Regions from separate parts of the Enterobacter cloacae complex sp. HYC080_NIDB genome, predicted to be linked through region 1. Evidence: predicted binding sites of a transcription regulator. Region 1 holds the regulator's gene; each other region holds the start of a gene.
The links. Region 1 encodes PurR, which represses purine synthesis genes. Its sites were predicted from a motif close to CANGCAAACGTTTGCNTG; they were not measured.
Positions count from the first base shown of each region.

Region 2: cvpA (colicin V production protein) is a predicted target of PurR. The motif match lies at 1,882-1,899, and genes of this name have one in related genera.
Region 3: raiA (ribosome-associated translation inhibitor RaiA) is a predicted target of PurR. The motif match lies at 1,568-1,585, and genes of this name have one in related genera.
Region 4: carA (glutamine-hydrolyzing carbamoyl-phosphate synthase small subunit) is a predicted target of PurR. The motif match lies at 1,110-1,127, and genes of this name have one in related genera.

Region 1 is NZ_CP114212.1:2,549,345-2,553,847, forward strand. Features, by position in the region: gene O1723_RS12045 (C40 family peptidase) at 1-112, shown strand, start outside; gene sodB (superoxide dismutase [Fe]) at 235-816, shown strand; gene O1723_RS12055 (MFS transporter) at 856-2,022, opposite strand; gene cydH (cytochrome bd-I oxidase subunit CydH) at 2,186-2,275, opposite strand; gene purR (HTH-type transcriptional repressor PurR) at 2,573-3,598, shown strand; gene punR (DNA-binding transcriptional activator PunR) at 3,616-4,503, opposite strand, start outside.
Region 2 is NZ_CP114212.1:1,367,441-1,371,943, reverse strand. Features, by position in the region: gene purF (amidophosphoribosyltransferase) at 1-1,304, opposite strand, end outside; gene cvpA (colicin V production protein) at 1,338-1,826, opposite strand; gene dedD (cell division protein DedD) at 2,046-2,732, opposite strand; gene folC (bifunctional tetrahydrofolate synthase/dihydrofolate synthase) at 2,722-3,990, opposite strand; gene accD (acetyl-CoA carboxylase, carboxyltransferase subunit beta) at 4,061-4,503, opposite strand, start outside.
Region 3 is NZ_CP114212.1:1,127,922-1,132,424, reverse strand. Features, by position in the region: gene rluD (23S rRNA pseudouridine(1911/1915/1917) synthase RluD) at 1-546, opposite strand, end outside; gene bamD (outer membrane protein assembly factor BamD) at 678-1,415, shown strand; gene raiA (ribosome-associated translation inhibitor RaiA) at 1,683-2,024, shown strand; Phe leader region at 2,128-2,253, shown strand; gene pheL (pheA operon leader peptide PheL) at 2,129-2,176, shown strand; gene pheA (bifunctional chorismate mutase/prephenate dehydratase) at 2,284-3,444, shown strand; gene O1723_RS05405 (SMP-30/gluconolactonase/LRE family protein) at 3,441-4,313, opposite strand; gene tyrA (bifunctional chorismate mutase/prephenate dehydrogenase) at 4,374-4,503, opposite strand, start outside.
Region 4 is NZ_CP114212.1:3,844,015-3,848,517, forward strand. Features, by position in the region: gene carA (glutamine-hydrolyzing carbamoyl-phosphate synthase small subunit) at 1-891, opposite strand, end outside; gene dapB (4-hydroxy-tetrahydrodipicolinate reductase) at 1,346-2,167, opposite strand; gene ispH (4-hydroxy-3-methylbut-2-enyl diphosphate reductase) at 2,373-3,323, opposite strand; gene fkpB (FKBP-type peptidyl-prolyl cis-trans isomerase) at 3,325-3,774, opposite strand; gene lspA (signal peptidase II) at 3,892-4,392, opposite strand; gene ileS (isoleucine--tRNA ligase) at 4,392-4,503, opposite strand, start outside.

The sequences.
Region 1 (4,503 bases):
CCAGTCACCGCGCAGCGGCCAGGATATTCAGATCACCTCCCTGAGTGAAGATTACTGGGTGCGTCACTACGTCGGCGCACGTCGCGTGATGACGCCGAAAACTATTCGCTAACCCCTGCCCTGCCGCATCCGTGGCAGGGTAAGTTCCTCTTTTGCATACCCTTTCAATTTGCTATCCTGTCCTTGTTGTCTGTGTGGTTATTGGCAACGCTAAATACAATAAGGAGAGAAGCAATGTCGTTCGAATTACCTGCACTACCGTATGCAAAAGACGCCCTGGCACCGCACATTTCTGCGGAAACCCTGGAATACCATTACGGCAAACATCACCAGACGTATGTCACCAACCTGAACAATCTGATCAAAGGCACCGATTTCGAAGGCAAAACGCTGGAAGAGATCGTCCGTAGCTCAGAGGGTGGCGTATTTAACAACGCGGCTCAGGTGTGGAACCACACCTTCTACTGGCACTGCCTGGCACCCAATGCCGGTGGTGAACCTGCCGGTGAACTGGCTTCCGCGATTAACGCCGCCTTTGGCAGCTTCGCCGATTTCAAAGCGAAGTTTACGGATGCCGCCATCAAGAACTTCGGCTCTGGCTGGACGTGGCTGGTAAAAGAAGCGGATGGCAAACTGGCAATCGTGTCCACCTCTAATGCAGGCACCCCGCTGACCACCAGCGCTACGCCGCTGATGACCGTGGACGTGTGGGAGCACGCTTACTACATTGATTACCGTAACGCGCGCCCGAACTACCTGGAGCACTTCTGGGCACTGGTCAACTGGGACTTCGTCGCGAAGAACTTCACCGCGTAAGAGAGACGCAGAAGGGGTCCCCCTTCTGCGTTATTTTTATTATTCCGCCGTGCAAACGGCTTCTGGCTGTTTCCGGCCGGACATCATCACCAGCAGCAGGCCGAGCGCGGCAATAATCGCCCCCATCACCGGCACAAAGCTGTATCCCAGACCGCCAGAAATGACGGCGCCGCCCGCCGCAGCACCCAAGGCATTCCCCAGGTTAAACGCACCGATATTCACTGAAGAAGAGAGACCCGGCGCCTCGTGGGCGACACGCATCACGCGCATCTGCAGCGGCGGCACCACGGCGAAGGTGGCTGCGCCCCAGACAACCATCGCGATGGCCGCGCCAAACTCGTTACGCGCCAGCCACGGAATCGCGATCATGATGGCAATCAGCAAGGTTAAAAAGCCTTTCAACGTTCCGGTCACTGAACGGTCAGCAAATTTCCCGCCAAGGTAGTTACCCATTGAGAACCCTACGCCAATCAATACCAGCATCGCGGTAATAAAGATTGGGGTTGCATGGGTGATATCGTGCAGCACCGGTGAAATGTAGGTATAGAGCGTAAACATCGCCCCGGCCCCCAGCACGGTGGTCAGCAGTGCAGAAAGCACCTGCGGGCGCACCAGTACCGACAGCTCTTTGCGCACGTCCGGACGTTCACCCGCGCTGCCTTTCGGCAGGGAGAAGAACAAGGCCACCATCGCCACCACGCCCAGCCCGGCGGTTGCCAGGAATGACATACGCCAGCCGATCGCTTCACCCAGCCAGGTCGCAGCCGGTACGCCGCCAATGTTGGCAATCGTCAGCCCCATAAACATGGTCGCCACGGCGCTTGCCTGCTTATGTTTCGGCACCACGCTTGCGGCCACGACCGAGCCCAGCCCAAAGAACGCGCCATGGTTCAGGCTGGTCAAAATGCGCGACAGCATCAGGGTGGTGTAGTCAGGTGAAATGGCAGAGAGCACGTTGCCCAGGGTGAAAATCGCCATCAGGAAAATCAGCGCATTACGGCGCGCGCGGTGTGAAAGCAGTAGCGTCATCAGCGGCGCCCCCACCATCACGCCGATGGCATAAGCGCTGATTAACATCCCGGCCGCAGGGATCGAGACATCCACGCCCCGGGCGATAACAGGCAGCAACCCCATCGGGGAGAATTCGGTGGTGCCAATCCCAAAAGCGCCAATCGCCAGGGCCAGCAGGGGAAAATTGATTTTCATGCGTCAACTCCGGATACCGTGTCATGTCGTGACACAGAACAAAGAAGCGGAAAGCATGACATCAATCACAAAAAATGAGAAGTTAACAAAATGGCAAAAGATTTTTGCCTGAGAAGTAACAATCCGGTAAACCGGGAGGGAGAAGATTCTCCCTCCGCGTAAATCAGTGCAGCGCAGCCGTCAGGCCAGCCGCCACAATCAGCGCCAGCACAACGATGGTGGTGAACAGCGAAAACTTCAGATCGGAACTCATCAATTTTTCTCCTTTTAATCCCCCCACGAAAAGTGAGCTTGCTCATTTTTGCACAGTTTACGTCAAAAATCTTCCCGGATTTAAGCTGATAACCACTTTACCTCTTCCCCTTTTCATCAAGATAGGACAAAATTCCACGCTAAATTTATTAGCGTACCGGCCATTGACCCCCTCCTGACGTCCCGTGTCGTTTTCCTGGCGTACCGCAATCTAAAATTGCGTGATAAGGGTGAGAGAAGGCAAACGTTTACCTTCAAGTATTTCAGGAGTTTAGGATATGGTCTGGAGTGACATTTAATGGCAACAATTAAAGACGTAGCAAAACGCGCAAACGTTTCCACTACAACCGTATCACATGTAATTAACAAAACCCGCTTTGTGGCGGAAGAGACGCGCAACGCCGTCTGGGCAGCAATCAAAGAGCTGCACTACTCGCCAAGTGCGGTTGCGCGCAGCCTCAAGGTGAATCACACCAAATCGATTGGTCTGCTGGCGACCAGCAGCGAAGCGGCCTATTTTGCTGAGATCATTGAGGCGGTAGAGAAAAACTGCTTCCAGAAAGGCTATACCCTGATTCTGGGCAACGCGTGGAACAGCATTGAAAAACAGCGAGCCTATCTCTCCATGATGGCGCAGAAGCGCGTGGATGGCCTGCTGGTGATGTGTTCCGAGTACCCGGAATCCGTACTGTCGATGCTTGAAGAGTATCGACATATCCCGATGGTGGTGATGGACTGGGGTGAAGCCCGTGCGGATTTCACGGATTCCGTTATCGACAACGCCTTTGAAGGCGGCTATATGGCGGGCCGTTATTTGATCGAACGCGGTCATCGTGAGATTGGCGTGATCCCGGGTCCGCTTGAGCGTAACACCGGTGCAGGTCGTCTGGCTGGCTTTATGAAAGCAATGGAAGAAGCGCTGATCACCGTGCCAGAAAACTGGATCGTACAGGGTGACTTTGAGCCGGAATCAGGCTACCGCGCGATGCAGCAGATTGTCTCCCAGCAACATCGTCCTACCGCCGTTTTCTGCGGGGGCGACATCATGGCGATGGGCGCGCTCTGTGCGGCCGATGAGCTGGGTCTGCGCGTCCCGCAGGACATTTCCGTGATCGGCTATGACAACGTGCGCAACGCACGCTTCTTTACCCCTGCGCTGACCACCATTCACCAGCCGAAAGATTCGCTGGGTGAAACGGCCTTCAACATGCTGCTCGACAGGATCGTCAACAAACGTGAAGAGTCGCAGTCCATTGAAGTCCACCCGCGCCTCATCGAACGCCGTTCCGTTGCGGATGGTCCGTTCCGCGACTACCGTCGTTAATCGCTTTACGGAGCCAGTCACACTGGCTCCCGTAACCATTCCCGGTTAAGCGTTTCGCTGTCCCCCAGATAATCCAGCAGCCAGGCCATAGCAGGTGAAACATCATTTTGTTGCCAGGTCAGGCAGCAAGCCGCATCCGGGAACGGATTCTCCAGCGTCAGTTCAACCCACTCGCCGGTGTCGATTCTCGGGCGCGCAAAATGAACGGGCACCATCGCGACGCACAGCCCTGCACTGAGGCAGGTCGCCGACGATTCCCAGTCCGGGGCGACCACGCGACGCTGGTTATCCAGCAGCCAGGTGATACGCTTGGGCAGCGAGCGGGAGGTGTCCTCCAGCACCAGCGACGGCCAGTTACGCAGGGTATCGTCGCTTAACGGCCCCTCCATGGCCGCCAGGGGATGATCGCGTGCCACTACGCATTTCCAGCTCAGCATCCCCATATCGCGAAAGGCGTAGCGTCCCCCAACCGGAATCGCCTGCGTCGCCCCAATCGCCATTTCTACCCTGCCGTCCGACAGCGCGTCCCACACGCCGTTGAACACTTCCTGCGAAACACGCAACTCAACGTCAGAAAAATGACGATAGAAATCGACGATCATTTGCCGGGTGCGCTCCGGCTTCACGATATTATCGACCGCGATGGAAAGATGCCCCCGCCAGCCGTTAGCGATCTGCTGACACTGTTCGCGGGTGATCTGCATTTTTTTGATAACAGAACGCCCTTCTTTCAAAAACCACGCCCCGGCAGGCGTTAATTCCACATCACGATGTCGCCGTTCAAACAGCGGAACGGCCAGCCACTCTTCTAGCTGACGCACCGTATAGCTGATTGCCGACGGGACGCGGTGCAGCTCCTGCGCTGCACCGCTAAAGCTGCCGTTACGCGCGACAGCATCGACCAC
Region 2 (4,503 bases), 1.2 Mb from region 1:
AGGCCATCGGCGCCGATAATCTGACGAATTTCGTCCACTTCGCGACCGTGGGCAATCAGCTCATTGGCGGTTGGCATATCGATGCCGTACACGTTCGGGAAGCGAATTTCCGGTGCGGCAGACGCCAGATACACTTTCTTCGCCCCCGCTTCGCGCGCCATCTCGATAATCTGCTCAGAGGTGGTACCACGCACGATGGAGTCATCCACCAGCAGAACGTTCTTATCACGGAATTCGGCGCGGTTGGCGTTCAGTTTACGACGTACAGACTTACGGCGCAGGTGCTGGCCCGGCATGATGAAGGTGCGGCCAACGTAGCGGTTCTTCACGAAGCCCTGACGGTAAGGTTTATCCAAAATACGGGCAATTTCCAGAGCGATATCGCAGGAGGTTTCCGGGATAGGAATAACCACGTCGATGTCGAGATCGTCCCATTCGCGAGCAATCTTCTCGCCGAGCTTCGTGCCCATATTTACGCGCGCGCTGTAGACGGAAATCTTGTCGATGAAGGAGTCCGGGCGGGCGAAATAGACGTATTCAAACAGGCACGGGTTGCTGACCGGGTTGTCGGCACACTGACGGGTAAACAGCTGGCCCTTCTCGGTGATATACACCGCTTCGCCCGGCGCAACGTCACGCAGGAATTCGAAGCCCAGGGTATCCAGCGCCACGCTCTCAGAGGCAACCATATATTCGGTACGGCCATCGCCAAGGTCGCGCTTGCCCAGCACCAGCGGACGAATGCCGTTTGGATCGCGGAAGGCAACCATACCGTGACCGATAATCATCGCCACGCAGGCGTATGCACCGCGGATCTGGCGGTTGGTCGCAGCAATGGCAGCAAAGATATTGTCTGCTTCCAGCGGGTAGTGACGGAAGTTATCCAGCTCGCTGGCGAACACGTTGAGCAGGATTTCAGAATCAGAGGTGGTGTTAATGTGGCGACGTTTCTCTTCGAACAGCTTTTTACGCAGCTCATGGGCGTTGGTCAGGTTGCCGTTATGGGCAAGGGTGATGCCATACGGTGAGTTGACGTAGAAAGGCTGTGCCTCAGAGGCGCTGGAACTGCCAGCAGTAGGATAACGAACGTGACCGATCCCCATATTACCTTGCAGACGCTGCATATGGCGGGCTTCAAACACATCGTTTACCAGGCCATTCGCCTTACGTAAACGGAAGCAGTTGTTTGCATCAATGGTGATGATACCCGCAGCATCCTGCCCACGGTGCTGAAGCACCGTTAACGCGTCATAAATCGACTGGTTTACCGGCATGAAACCGGCGATACCGACAATACCGCACATTCGTCTTTTCCTCGTTAAGCCACATCTCAGGGTTTATGCCCTGGGCAAAAAACTCGACGAGCTTTGCAGATAGTCAAAGAACCATCTGATGATGAAGCTAAACTCAGGAATGAGCTGCGATTTCTGCCAGTCTTCACTTTTGGAGAACCCGGTGAAGGTATCCAGGAAGAACAGGATGGCGGCCACAATCAGCACACCTCGCAACGCCCCGAAACAGATCCCGAGTACCCTGTCCGTTCCTGACAGACCGGTTTTCTCGACCAGCTGACCTATCACGTAATTGACGATAGCACCAACAATCAGCGTCGCGATAAACAGCACCGCGATGGCGATTCCATTTCGGACCAGTTCATCTTCAAAGCCCGTGAACCAGACAGACAGGTAAGTGTAGTAATGACTGGCAACAAAGAAAGCACAACCCCAAGTCACCAGCGATAACGCTTCACGAACAAAGCCACGGATCAGGCTAACCAGACAGGAAAAACCAATCACCGCAATGATGGCGTAATCAATCCAGACCATATGTGTCCCACGATTTAACGCCCTGTCATCCAGTTCGGGGCGAATTCTAACAGAAAAAGAAAACGTTTGCGTAGGGATTTCCTTCCCGCGCGTAAATAAAAAAGGCGCTGAAAAAATAATCAACGCCACGGTCCTTTTGACATCTCTGTGGACGTCTTCTCCCCCTCACCCCGGCCCTCTCCCTTGAGGGGCGAGGGTTAGGGTGAGGGGGAGATCTTATCAGTTCGCGCTATAGTTCATCACCACACCGCTCAGACCGGAGATCTGCTTCAGCTCACCCAGCGAGCCTTTCAGCTTATCTTTAGACGCTTCCGGCCCCACAAGGATACGGGTAATTTTACCCTGCACCGGCGTGGAAGGTGAAGTGTAAACACGATAGCCCGCGCTGCGCAGTTTACCCACGACCTCGTTAACTTTATCGGCGTTTTTCAACGCGCCCAGTTGCACAACATAGGCTTTGCCGGTCGGGGCTGCGTCTTGCTTCGCTGGCGGAGGGGTTTCTGACGCTGCAGCCAGTTGCTCTGCCGCTTTATCACGCGGTGGCTTCGGCTGCGGTTTCTCTACCGGCTTCGGTTTTTCAACAGGCTTAGGCTTCTCTACCGGTACCGGATCAATCTCGATGTTGTTATTCGCCGCCAGACGCGACGGGTCGAGCGACGGCGCAGCGGCATCGCCCGCGCGAACTTCTTCAGCCGCCCCTTCCGGCGGCTGGGCAGGCAGCGCCTGTGTCGCCGCAGGCAGCATATCCGGTTCATCACGGTCGCCCGGTTTCGGCACCAGCGGAATGGCTGCAAACTCGTCCTGATAATGCTTTTTCTGCCCGTCGAGCAGCCCGGGAAGAATAATCACCCCGAGCGCGACCAGCACAATGGTTCCTGTTAAACGGTTCTGAAACTTACTCGCCACCGGTTCTCCCCGCGTCCATCACTTCCATGACATGTGCCACCGTGTGGAAAGAGCCACACACCAGCACGGTATCTTCTGGTTTAGCATCCGCCATCGCGGCATGCCAGGCCTGAGCCACGCTACTATAGATTGCGCCTTTGCCGAGATGTTCCATCAACTGCTCGGCCGTCGCACCACGCGGCCCCTCAAGAGGAGCACAATACCAGCTATCGACCACACTCTCCATGCAGGCCAGCGTGCCACCGATATCTTTATCATGAAGCATACCGATAACCGCCAGCACGCGCCCGGTTTTTGGTAACGATTTGAGACGTCCTGCGAGGTACGCCGCTGCGTGTGGGTTGTGCGCCACGTCTAGGATCAGGCGCGGTGACTCACTCACTATCTGAAAACGTCCCGGCAGCAGCGCATTCTGAATGCCGTCGCGGATAGCCTGATCGCTGACCGCTAATCCGCTGGCGCGCAATGCCGCCAGCGCGGTTGCCGCGTTAGGCTGTGGCACCTGCGGCAGCGGCAGGTTGTCCAGCATTCCCTGCGCATCGCTAAAACGCCAGCCGTTATCCTGAACCTCATATTGCCAGTCAACGCCACGGCGCAGCAACAGAGCGCCCTTCTCCTGGGCCACGTCAGCAATAGTGTGCGGCATATCCGGCTCACCGACCACGGCGGGTTTATTCGCCCGGAAAATTCCGGCCTTCTCGCGACCAATGCTTTCACGATCCGGCCCCAGCCAGTCGATATGGTCCAGCGCGATACTGGTGACCACCGCCACGTCCGCATCCACCATATTGGTGGCATCAAGCCGCCCGCCAAGACCCACTTCCAGAATCACCACATCCAGCTGCGCCTGTTTGAACAGCCACAATGCCGAAAGCGTGCCGTACTCGAAATAGGTTAACGAGATATCGCCTCGCGCGGCTTCGATTTCCGCGAACGACGCCGTATGCGCCGATTCCGGCAGCTCGCTGTTCTGCACGCGAACCCGCTCAGTGTAACGTACCAGGTGTGGTGAGCTGTAAACGCCTACCTTGTAACCCGCCGCCATCAGGACGGATTCCAGCGTACGGCAGGTAGTACCTTTACCGTTGGTGCCTGCGACGGTGAAAACGAAAGGCGCAGGTTTCAGCACGCCCAGACGCGCGGCAACCTGGCTTACGCGCTCAAGCCCCATATCAATGGTTTTACTGTGCAGGTTTTCCAGATAAGAAAGCCACGCGGCCAGGGGCGACGTGGCTTGAGGAATGCTTTTATTTTCCATGATGCCCGGTTGTCATTAGCAGGTTATAAAGCAAAAGGGCAGCGCCATCTGGCCCTGCCCTTTTCAGTTATCAGGCCTCGGGTTCCTGATCCGGTACCACCACGCCTTCGCGCGGCTCATCCGGGTTTGGCGCGGGCAGATTCATCAGCTTCGCCAGAACGCTTGCCAGTTTCAGGCGCATTTCCGGACGGCGGACGATCATATCGATGGCGCCTTTCTCAATGAGGAACTCACTGCGCTGGAAGCCCGGCGGCAGTTTTTCACGAACGGTTTGCTCAATGACGCGAGGACCAGCGAAACCGATCAGTGCTTTTGGCTCAGCAATGTTCAGATCGCCCAGCATCGCGAAGCTTGCAGAGACGCCACCCATGGTTGGGTCGGTCAGCACGGAAATGTAAGGCAGACCGCGTTCCTGCATTTTCGCGAGCGCCGCAGAGGTTTTCGCCATCTGCATCAGAGACATCAGCGCTTCCTGCATACGTGCTCCGCCAGAGGCAGAGAAGCAGATCAGCG
Region 3 (4,503 bases), 1.4 Mb from region 1:
GCCAGCGGTCATGTGGCCAATGGCTACCGCTTCGTATTCACGGGTAATTTCACGCAGCTGCAGTGATTCCACCAGACGGGTCTGAGCAGGAACGGTCTTTGCCACGACCATCAGACCGGTGGTGTCTTTATCCAGACGGTGAACGATACCCGCGCGCGGGACGTCAGCAATCGGCGGATAGTAATGGAGAAGTGCATTAAGTACCGTACCGTCAGGGTTCCCCGCCCCCGGATGAACAACCAGGTCGCGCGGCTTGTTGATTACCAGAATGTCATCATCTTCATAGACGATGTCCAGTGGGATATCCTGCGGCTCGAAGCGGATTTCCTCTTCGATTTCAGCATTGATGGCAACAGCTTCCCCACCAAACACTTTCTCTTTTGGTTTGTCCCAGATCTTGCCGTTTACCAGCACGCGCTGGTCAAGGATCCATTCTTTTATGCGTGAACGCGAATAATCAGGGAACAATTCGGCCAAAGCCTGATCTAAGCGTTGACCGAGCTGATTTTCGGAGACTGTTGCGGTGAGTTCTACTCGTTGTGCCATAAACTGCTTCTTTGTTTAACGTTGGGTTTTACGGCTTTGCCGTTTAATATAGTGTGCTATTGTAGCTGGTCTTAATCGGGAGCAGGAACAGAGTTTCTCCCGGACAAACATTTGAGGAAAGTCAAAACGTCATGACGCGCATGAAATATCTGGTGGCAGCGGCCACGTTGAGCCTGGCTTTGGTGGGCTGCTCCGGTTCGAATGAACAGGTCCCTGACAATCCGCCGAATGAAATCTATGCGACTGCACAACAAAAGTTGCAGGACGGTAACTGGAAACAGGCGATAACGCAACTGGAAGCGTTGGATAATCGCTATCCATTTGGTCCGTATTCGCAGCAGGTACAATTAGATCTTATCTACGCATACTACAAAAATGCCGACCTGCCGCTGGCTCAGGCAACTATCGATCGTTTCATGCGTCTGAATCCGACTCATCCTAACATCGATTACGTCATGTACATGCGCGGTCTGACCAACATGGCGCTGGATGACAGTGCTCTGCAGGGCTTCTTCGGCGTGGATCGTTCCGATCGTGATCCCCAGCATGCGCGTGATGCCTTCAATGACTTCTCCAAACTGGTGCGCGGCTATCCAAACAGTCAGTACGTGACCGACGCGACCAAACGTCTGGTGTTCCTGAAAGATCGCCTGGCGAAGTATGAATACTCCGTTGCGGAATACTATACCCGCCGTGGCGCATGGGTTGCCGTGGTTAACCGCGTAGAAGGTATGCTGCGTGATTACCCGGATACTCAGGCAACGCGTGACGGCCTGAAGCTGATGGAAAATGCTTACCGTCAGATGCAGATGACCACTCAGGCTGAAAAAGTGGCGAAAATTATCGCCGCTAATAGCAGCAACACCTGATAGTGCTTCAATGCAAAACGGCAGCCCGAAGGCTGCCGTTTTTGTATCCATTTCTGATATTCGCTGAAGCGCTTTATCTCAACTCATCCCGTCAACTATGACCGCAATTTTTGCCTTCCACAAGGTAAATCTCACCTCTTCCTGCCCTGCCTCACAAAAAAGATTCCCTGACAAAAACCGACAAAATAACGTGATCTAAATCACACATTTTGACATTAGGTCGGGTATGCTGGAATCACCAAGACGGAAAGACAAGAGGTAAAATTTATGACAATGAACATTACCAGTAAACAAATGGAAATTACTCCGGCAATTCGCCAGCACGTCGCAGACCGTCTCGCCAAACTGGATAAATGGCAAACTCACCTGATTAACCCGCATATCATTCTGTCTAAGGAGCCACAGGGTTTCATCGCTGACGCAACTATCAATACTCCAAACGGCCATCTGGTCGCCAGCGCAAAACATGAAGATATGTACACGGCTATTAACGATTTGATCAACAAGCTGGAACGGCAGCTCAATAAAGTGCAACACAAAGGTGAAGCCCGTCGCGCCGCATCCTCGGTGAAAGACGCCAGCTTCGCGGAAGAAGTTGAAGAAGAGTAATCCTTTAAATTGAGTGTACCGCCAACGCGCCTTCGGGCGCGTTTTTTATTGACAGGGTGAAAACAGTACAGGTACTTTAACGGTATCAATCACAGGATGATGTTATGAAACTTACGCCGTTCTTCTTCGCATTCTTTTTTACCTTCCCCTGACCGGGAGGCGTTTCGTCGTGTGAAAAAGAATGCGAAGACGAACAACAAGGCCTCCCACACCGGGGGGCCTTTTTTATTGATAACGATAAAATGAGACAGGCGACACTATGACACCGGAAAACCCGTTACTGGATCTGCGCGTAAAAATCAGCGCGCTGGATGAGAAATTACTGGCACTGCTGGCCGAACGTCGCATGCTCGCCGTTGAAGTAGGGAAAGCCAAACTGGACTCCCATCGTCCGGTACGTGATATTGACCGCGAACGCGATCTGCTGGAACGTCTGATCCAGCTCGGCAAAGTGCACCACCTCGATGCCCATTACATCACCCGGTTGTTCCAGCTCATCATTGAAGACTCCGTTCTCACTCAGCAAGCGCTGCTCCAGCAGCATCTGAACAAAACTAACCCGCATTCTGCGCGTATCGCCTTCCTCGGCCCGAAAGGCTCTTACTCTCACCTGGCCGCACGTCAGTATGCCGCTCGCCATTTCGAAGAATTTATTGAGAGCGGCTGCGCAAAATTTGCCGATATCTTTAACCAGGTCGAGACCGGCCAGGCGGATTACGCCGTCGTGCCCATTGAAAACACCAGTTCGGGTGCCATCAACGACGTTTACGATTTGCTGCAGCACACCAGCCTGTCGCTGGTTGGCGAGCTGACGATCCCTATCGATCACTGCGTGCTGGTCTCCGGCTCAACCGATCTGAGCAAGATAGAAACCGTCTACAGTCATCCCCAGCCGTTCCAGCAGTGCAGCCAGTTCCTGAACCGCTATCCGAACTGGAAAATCGAGTACACCGAAAGCACCTCCGCGGCAATGGAAAAAGTGGCGCAGGCTAACTCGCCAGCCGTCGCTGCACTCGGTAGCGAGGCGGGTGGCGCGTTGTATGGCTTACAGGTGCTGGAGCGCAACCTGGCAAACCAGACGCAAAATATTACCCGTTTCGTGGTGCTGGCGCGCAAGTCCATCAATGTGTCAGACCAGGTTCCAGCGAAAACCACGCTGCTGATGGCGACCGGACAACAGGCGGGTGCACTGGTTGAAGCCCTGCTGGTGCTGCGCAACCACAACCTGATCATGACCAAACTGGAATCGCGTCCAATTCACGGTAACCCGTGGGAGGAGATGTTTTATCTCGATATCCAGGCCAACCTGAAGTCTGCCTCCATGCAGAAGGCCCTGCGTGAACTGGGTGAGATAACCCGTTCCATGAAAGTGCTGGGCTGCTATCCGAGCGAAAACGTCGTGCCTGTCGATCCAAGCTAACGTTCGATAAAGCGACTTTTCTTCATCCCTGCCACATTTACGGGCAGGGTGAAGATGGCGCCGGAGAGCGGATACTCAGCCACCTCTTCTGCATCCATATTTTCCCGCGTGGTCGTAATGAACAGCGTTTTCATATCATCGCCGCCAAAGCAGACCATCGTCGGGCAACGTACAGGCAAGCGATACTCTTCCAGCTGCTCCCCTTGCGGTGAAAAACGTGCGATACGCCAGCCGTCAAACAGTGCGCTCCAGTAGCAGCCTTCCACATCGACTGCCGCGCCGTCCGGTATACCTTCGCCCTCTTTAAATTGACGAAAGATCTCGCGTCTGCCGGGTTCACCCTGCTCATCAATCGGAGTGCGATAGATCACCCCATTCGGCGTATCGGAGGTATACATCCACCGCTTATCCGGACTAAACGCTAAGCCGTTATGCCCGTGAATATCACACTGGATTACTTTCGGTGTCAGATCGTTGTCGATACGCATCAGCAACGCGCCGTTGTAATCCCCCGGCCCCCAGAACGTCCCCGCATAGAAACGCCCCATACTGTCGGTTCCCCCGTCATTAAAACGCGCCAGCTGTGGGTTAGAGGGGTTATCGCACACCTTACGCTGCAGGAGGCCATGCTTATCGGCAAGCCAGATGCCATTGCGCATGGCCACGATAAACCCGCCGCGTTCACGCAACGCAAAACAGCCCACTTCCTCATGGAAAGAGAGCACGGTGTGTTCTGCCGTTGGCAGATGATATCGGTGGATTTCGCCTTCCAGGATATCGGCCCAGTAGAGCGCATGCTCTTCAGCGCTCCATGTCGGACACTCAGGCAGGTGCCCGGTGTAATTCAACAGCAGCTGCGGTTCAGCCATGACAGTTCCCCAAAATGAAAAAAGCCAGCAATGCTGGCTTTCAGTATATACATCATCGGATTACTGGCGACTGTCATTTGCCTGGCGCAACAGCGTGCGGCTCTCGCTCTGGAAACGCGTGGCGTAATCACCGAACCAATGCTCCACTTTACGGAAACTGTCGATAAACGCCTGCTTGTCGCCATGCTCC
Region 4 (4,503 bases), 1.3 Mb from region 1:
CACCGGGTGGTTACCACCGTGGTGGCCGAACTTCATCTTGATGGTGTTCGCACCGCTCGCCAGCGCCAGCAGCTGATGGCCGAGGCAGATGCCGAATACCGGGATGTCGGTTTCCAGGAAGGACTTGATGGCGTCGATAGCGTAGTCGCACGGTGCCGGGTCGCCAGGACCGTTAGAAAGGAAGATGCCATCCGGGTTCATCTTCAGTACGTCTTCGGCAGAGGTTTTCGCCGGAACCACCGTCAGACGGCAGCCGCGGTCAACCAGCATGCGAAGGATGTTGCGCTTGGCGCCGAAATCATAGGCCACCACGTGGAACGGCAGCTCGCTCTCTTTTTTCGCTTCCGGCAGGTCGCCTTCCAGCGTCCAGCTACCCTGCGTCCAGCTATAGGCTTCAGCGGTAGTCACTTCTTTCGCCAGGTCCATGCCGTTCAAACCCGGGAAGGCTTTCGCTTTTTCCAGCGCCAGCGTGGCATCGAGGTTATCACCCGCGATGATGCAGCCGTTCTGTGCACCCTTCTCGCGCAGCAGACGCGTTAACTTACGGGTATCGATATCAGCAATCGCCACGATGTTATGGCGCTTCAGGTAAGACGAGAGATCTTCAGTGCTGCGGAAGTTGCTGGCAATCAGCGGCAGGTCGCGGATGACCAGGCCTTGCGCATGTACCTGAGAAGATTCTTCGTCAGCCGCATTGGTGCCGACATTGCCGATATGAGGATAAGTAAGAGTAACGATTTGGCGAGAATAGGAAGGATCAGTGAGGATTTCTTGATAACCGGTCATTGAAGTATTGAAAACGACTTCCCCAACCGCCGAACCCGTTGCCCCTATGGCCCGACCGATAAACTGGGTTCCGTCTTCCAGAACCAATAGCGCTGACTTAATCAAAACACCCTCCAGAGAATATTCACTCACTTTATTTGCATATTAATTCATAACCATGTCATGAATCAATGCAAATGTGTTGCCAGCGGATTTTTGGCAAACGGCGGCATTCTGGAGATTTGGAGGCTAAAAGTCAACTTAAAACGGATATTTTGTTTATCCTTTTGCAAGCCTGGAGAGAGTAAAGCCACTTAAGCGACAAAAAGATCAGGTAAATCACTGTAGAAAACGCTTGCGTGCAAGGTTTAATGAAAAATTATTCGGCGAGGCAGTGAAAAGTGGACCAAATGGTCAAAATTTACATTTCAGTAACGAAAACAAGAGATAAAAGCGCTTGTTTTTAAGCTTTAGAGCAAAAATTAAAGAAAATGAGGTAAAATAAAAGGGCAATAAAATATTGCCCTATGCAATCAATATATTACGACTGCAATAACCACATCACGATGGGTAATAATGCTTACAGATTGTTGAGATCAAGCACATCTCGCATATCAAAAAGGCCGCTCTTCATGCCTTTCAGCCACAAAGCGGAACGCACTGCACCATTGGCAAACGTCATTCGGCTGGAAGCTTTATGCGTAATTTCGACGCGTTCGCCAATATCGGCGAACATCGCCGTATGTTCGCCGACGATGTCACCCGCACGGACGGTAGCAAAACCAATCGTGCCCGGTACGCGTTCGCCGGTATGACCTTCGCGGGTATAGACCGCGCAGTCTTTTAAATCTTTATCAAGTGCATGAGCAATCGCTTCGCCCATCGCCAGCGCCGTGCCTGACGGCGCATCAACTTTGTAGCGGTGGTGCGCTTCAACAATCTCAATGTCGGTGTAGTTGCCCATCACCTTCGCCGCCTTCTCCAGTAGCTTCAGCATGACGTTAACGCCCACGCTAAAGTTTGCCGCGAAGACAATCGCAATTTCTTTCGATGCATCCTGGATGGCCTGCTTACCTGCGTCGTCAAAACCGGTGGTGCCGATCACCATCCCCTTACCGTGCTGCCGGCAAAACGCCAGATGCGTCAGCGTCCCTTCCGGGCGGGTAAAATCGATAAATACATCGAAGTCATCCTTAACCGCTTCCAGGCTGCTATGTACGGTGACGCCGGTCTTTCCTGCGCCCGCCAGTTCACCTGCATCGGCTCCCAACAGTGATGACCCTTCACGCTCCAGCGCCGCGCCCAGTGCCACGCCATCCATCTGAAGTGCCGCCTGAATCAGCTGACGGCCCATACGTCCACCCGCGCCCGCAATGGCGACACGGATCTGTGCATCATGCATAGTTATTCTCTTACGTTAAAATGATGTAAATCGTTTTCAGATTAACCAGCCTTCGCAAAGGCTGCCAACTGAAAACACCGATAATTAGAATTTAACGTGAAACAGACTTAAATATCAGTAAAAGACATGATTTTGTCGTCACGATAAAGTACGGGGCAAAAAAAAGGCCAGCACATGAGATGCTGGCCTTTCATCAGATAAGGGGTTATTCCACTTCGCGCGCATCGATACGCAGTTCTTTCGGGACCTCGAAAACAATGTTCTCTTCGCGTCCTTCGAGCGGAACCGCTTCGCCGCCGCCGAGTTCCTGCAGGCGGACAATGACGTTCTGCACCAGAATATCCGGCGCGGAAGCGCCTGCGGTCACGCCGACGCAGGCCGCATTGTTCACCCACGCTTCCTGAATATCCGTCGCGTCGTCGATCAGAAATGCCGCTTTACCCATACGCTGTGCCAGTTCGGCCAGACGGTTAGAGTTAGAGGAGTTTTTCGATCCGACCACCAGCACCACATCCGCCTGTTCAGCCAGCGCGCGCACCGCTTCCTGACGGTTGGTGGTGGCGTAGCAGATATCGTCTTTACGCGGCCCGACGATCTTCGGGAAGCGCTGGCGCAGTGCGTCAATTACATCAGAGGTATCGTCAACGGAGAGCGTCGTCTGGGTCATAAACGACAGACGGGCTTCGTTTTTGACGTTCAGCGTCAGGACATCTTCAGGCGACTCCACCAGGTACATGCCCCCTTCCGGGTTACTGTACTGCCCCATCGTGCCTTCGACTTCCGGATGACCCGCGTGGCCAATCAGAATCGACTCTTCACCACGACGGCTGGCGCGCGCCACTTCCATATGTACTTTTGTCACCAGCGGACAGGTGGCATCAAAGACCGTCAGATCGCGGCTTTTCGCTTCGTTACGGACGGCCTGAGAGACGCCGTGCGCGGAGAAGATCAGGATCGCGCCGTCCGGTACTTCGCTAATCTGCTCGATGAAAATAGCACCACGCTCGCGCAGGCTGTCGACCACGTAGCGGTTGTGCACCACTTCGTGACGCACATAAATCGGCGCGCCGTAAATTTCCAGCGCGTTTTCAACAATGCTGATAGCGCGGTCTACACCGGCGCAGAAGCCGCGCGGGTTAGCCAACAGGATCTGCATTTTAAGCCTCCAGTGCTGGGTCAATCTCCAGCACTTCAACATCAAAATGAACGGTACGCCCGGCAAGCGGATGGTTGAAATCAACGGTAATGGAGTCACCGTTGATTTCGCGGATCACGCCAGGCATTTCGCTGCCGTCCATAGCGGTAAAGAGCATAATCGCCCCAATTTCCGGCTCACCCGCGTCCATAAATTCGCGACGCGAGAAATACTGGATCAGATCCGGGCTTGGCACACCAAACGCAGCATCTGGCTCCAGCGAAAAGGCTTTTTTCTCGCCCTCTTTCAGGCCAAGAAGCTGCTGCTCAAGACCTTCAGACAGGGAGGTATCGCCAAGACGGAACAGGGCCGGTTTGCCGTTATTGCGGGTGGATTCAGCCGTGGAGCCATCATCCAGCTTCAGCGTGAAGTGAACGAGAACCGCGCTGTTGCTCTGTACGGATTTAGACATGCAAATTGCTCGCTTGTTTTGGGTCACCTGTTTCCCGGTGGCGCTACGCTTACCGGGCCTACGGGAGGCCACAAATTCTGTAGGCCGGGTAAGCGTAGCGCCACCCGGCATTGATGCTTACGCCTGCTCTTTCGCGGCCGGTTTCGGCAAGAAACCTTCCAGCACGATTAACGCCGCACCGATGCAAATTGCGCTATCGGCGAGGTTAAAGGTCGCGAAGTGCCAGTCGCCGACGTAGAAGTCGATCATATCGACCACAAAGCCGTGCCACAGGCGATCGAACAGATTGCCCAGCGCGCCGCCAATGATCAGCGCGTAGGCGATGTTATTCAGCTTTTGCGTTGCCTTCGAACGGTACATCAGCACTGCCAGTATGACGCAAATACCTAAAGCGATACCCGCGAAGAACCAGCGCTGCCAGCCACCGCTGTCAGCAAGGAAGCTAAACGCCGCACCGTAGTTACGTGCGTAGTGCAGGTTAAGCGACGGGAACAGCGGGACCGTCTCCCCCAGAGCAAAGTTCTGGAGGATCAAGAACTTGCTGCCCAGATCGATAATCAGCACTACCACAACCAGCCACAGCCAGCGCAGTCCTGTTGAACAGAGAGTTTTACTCATCAGGCAAACTTACGTTTTTCGCCGTCACCGGCGACGTTGCTTACACAGCGTCCGCAGATGTCTGCGTGTTCCGCCACCTGGCCGACATCCGTGGTGTAATGCCAGCAACGC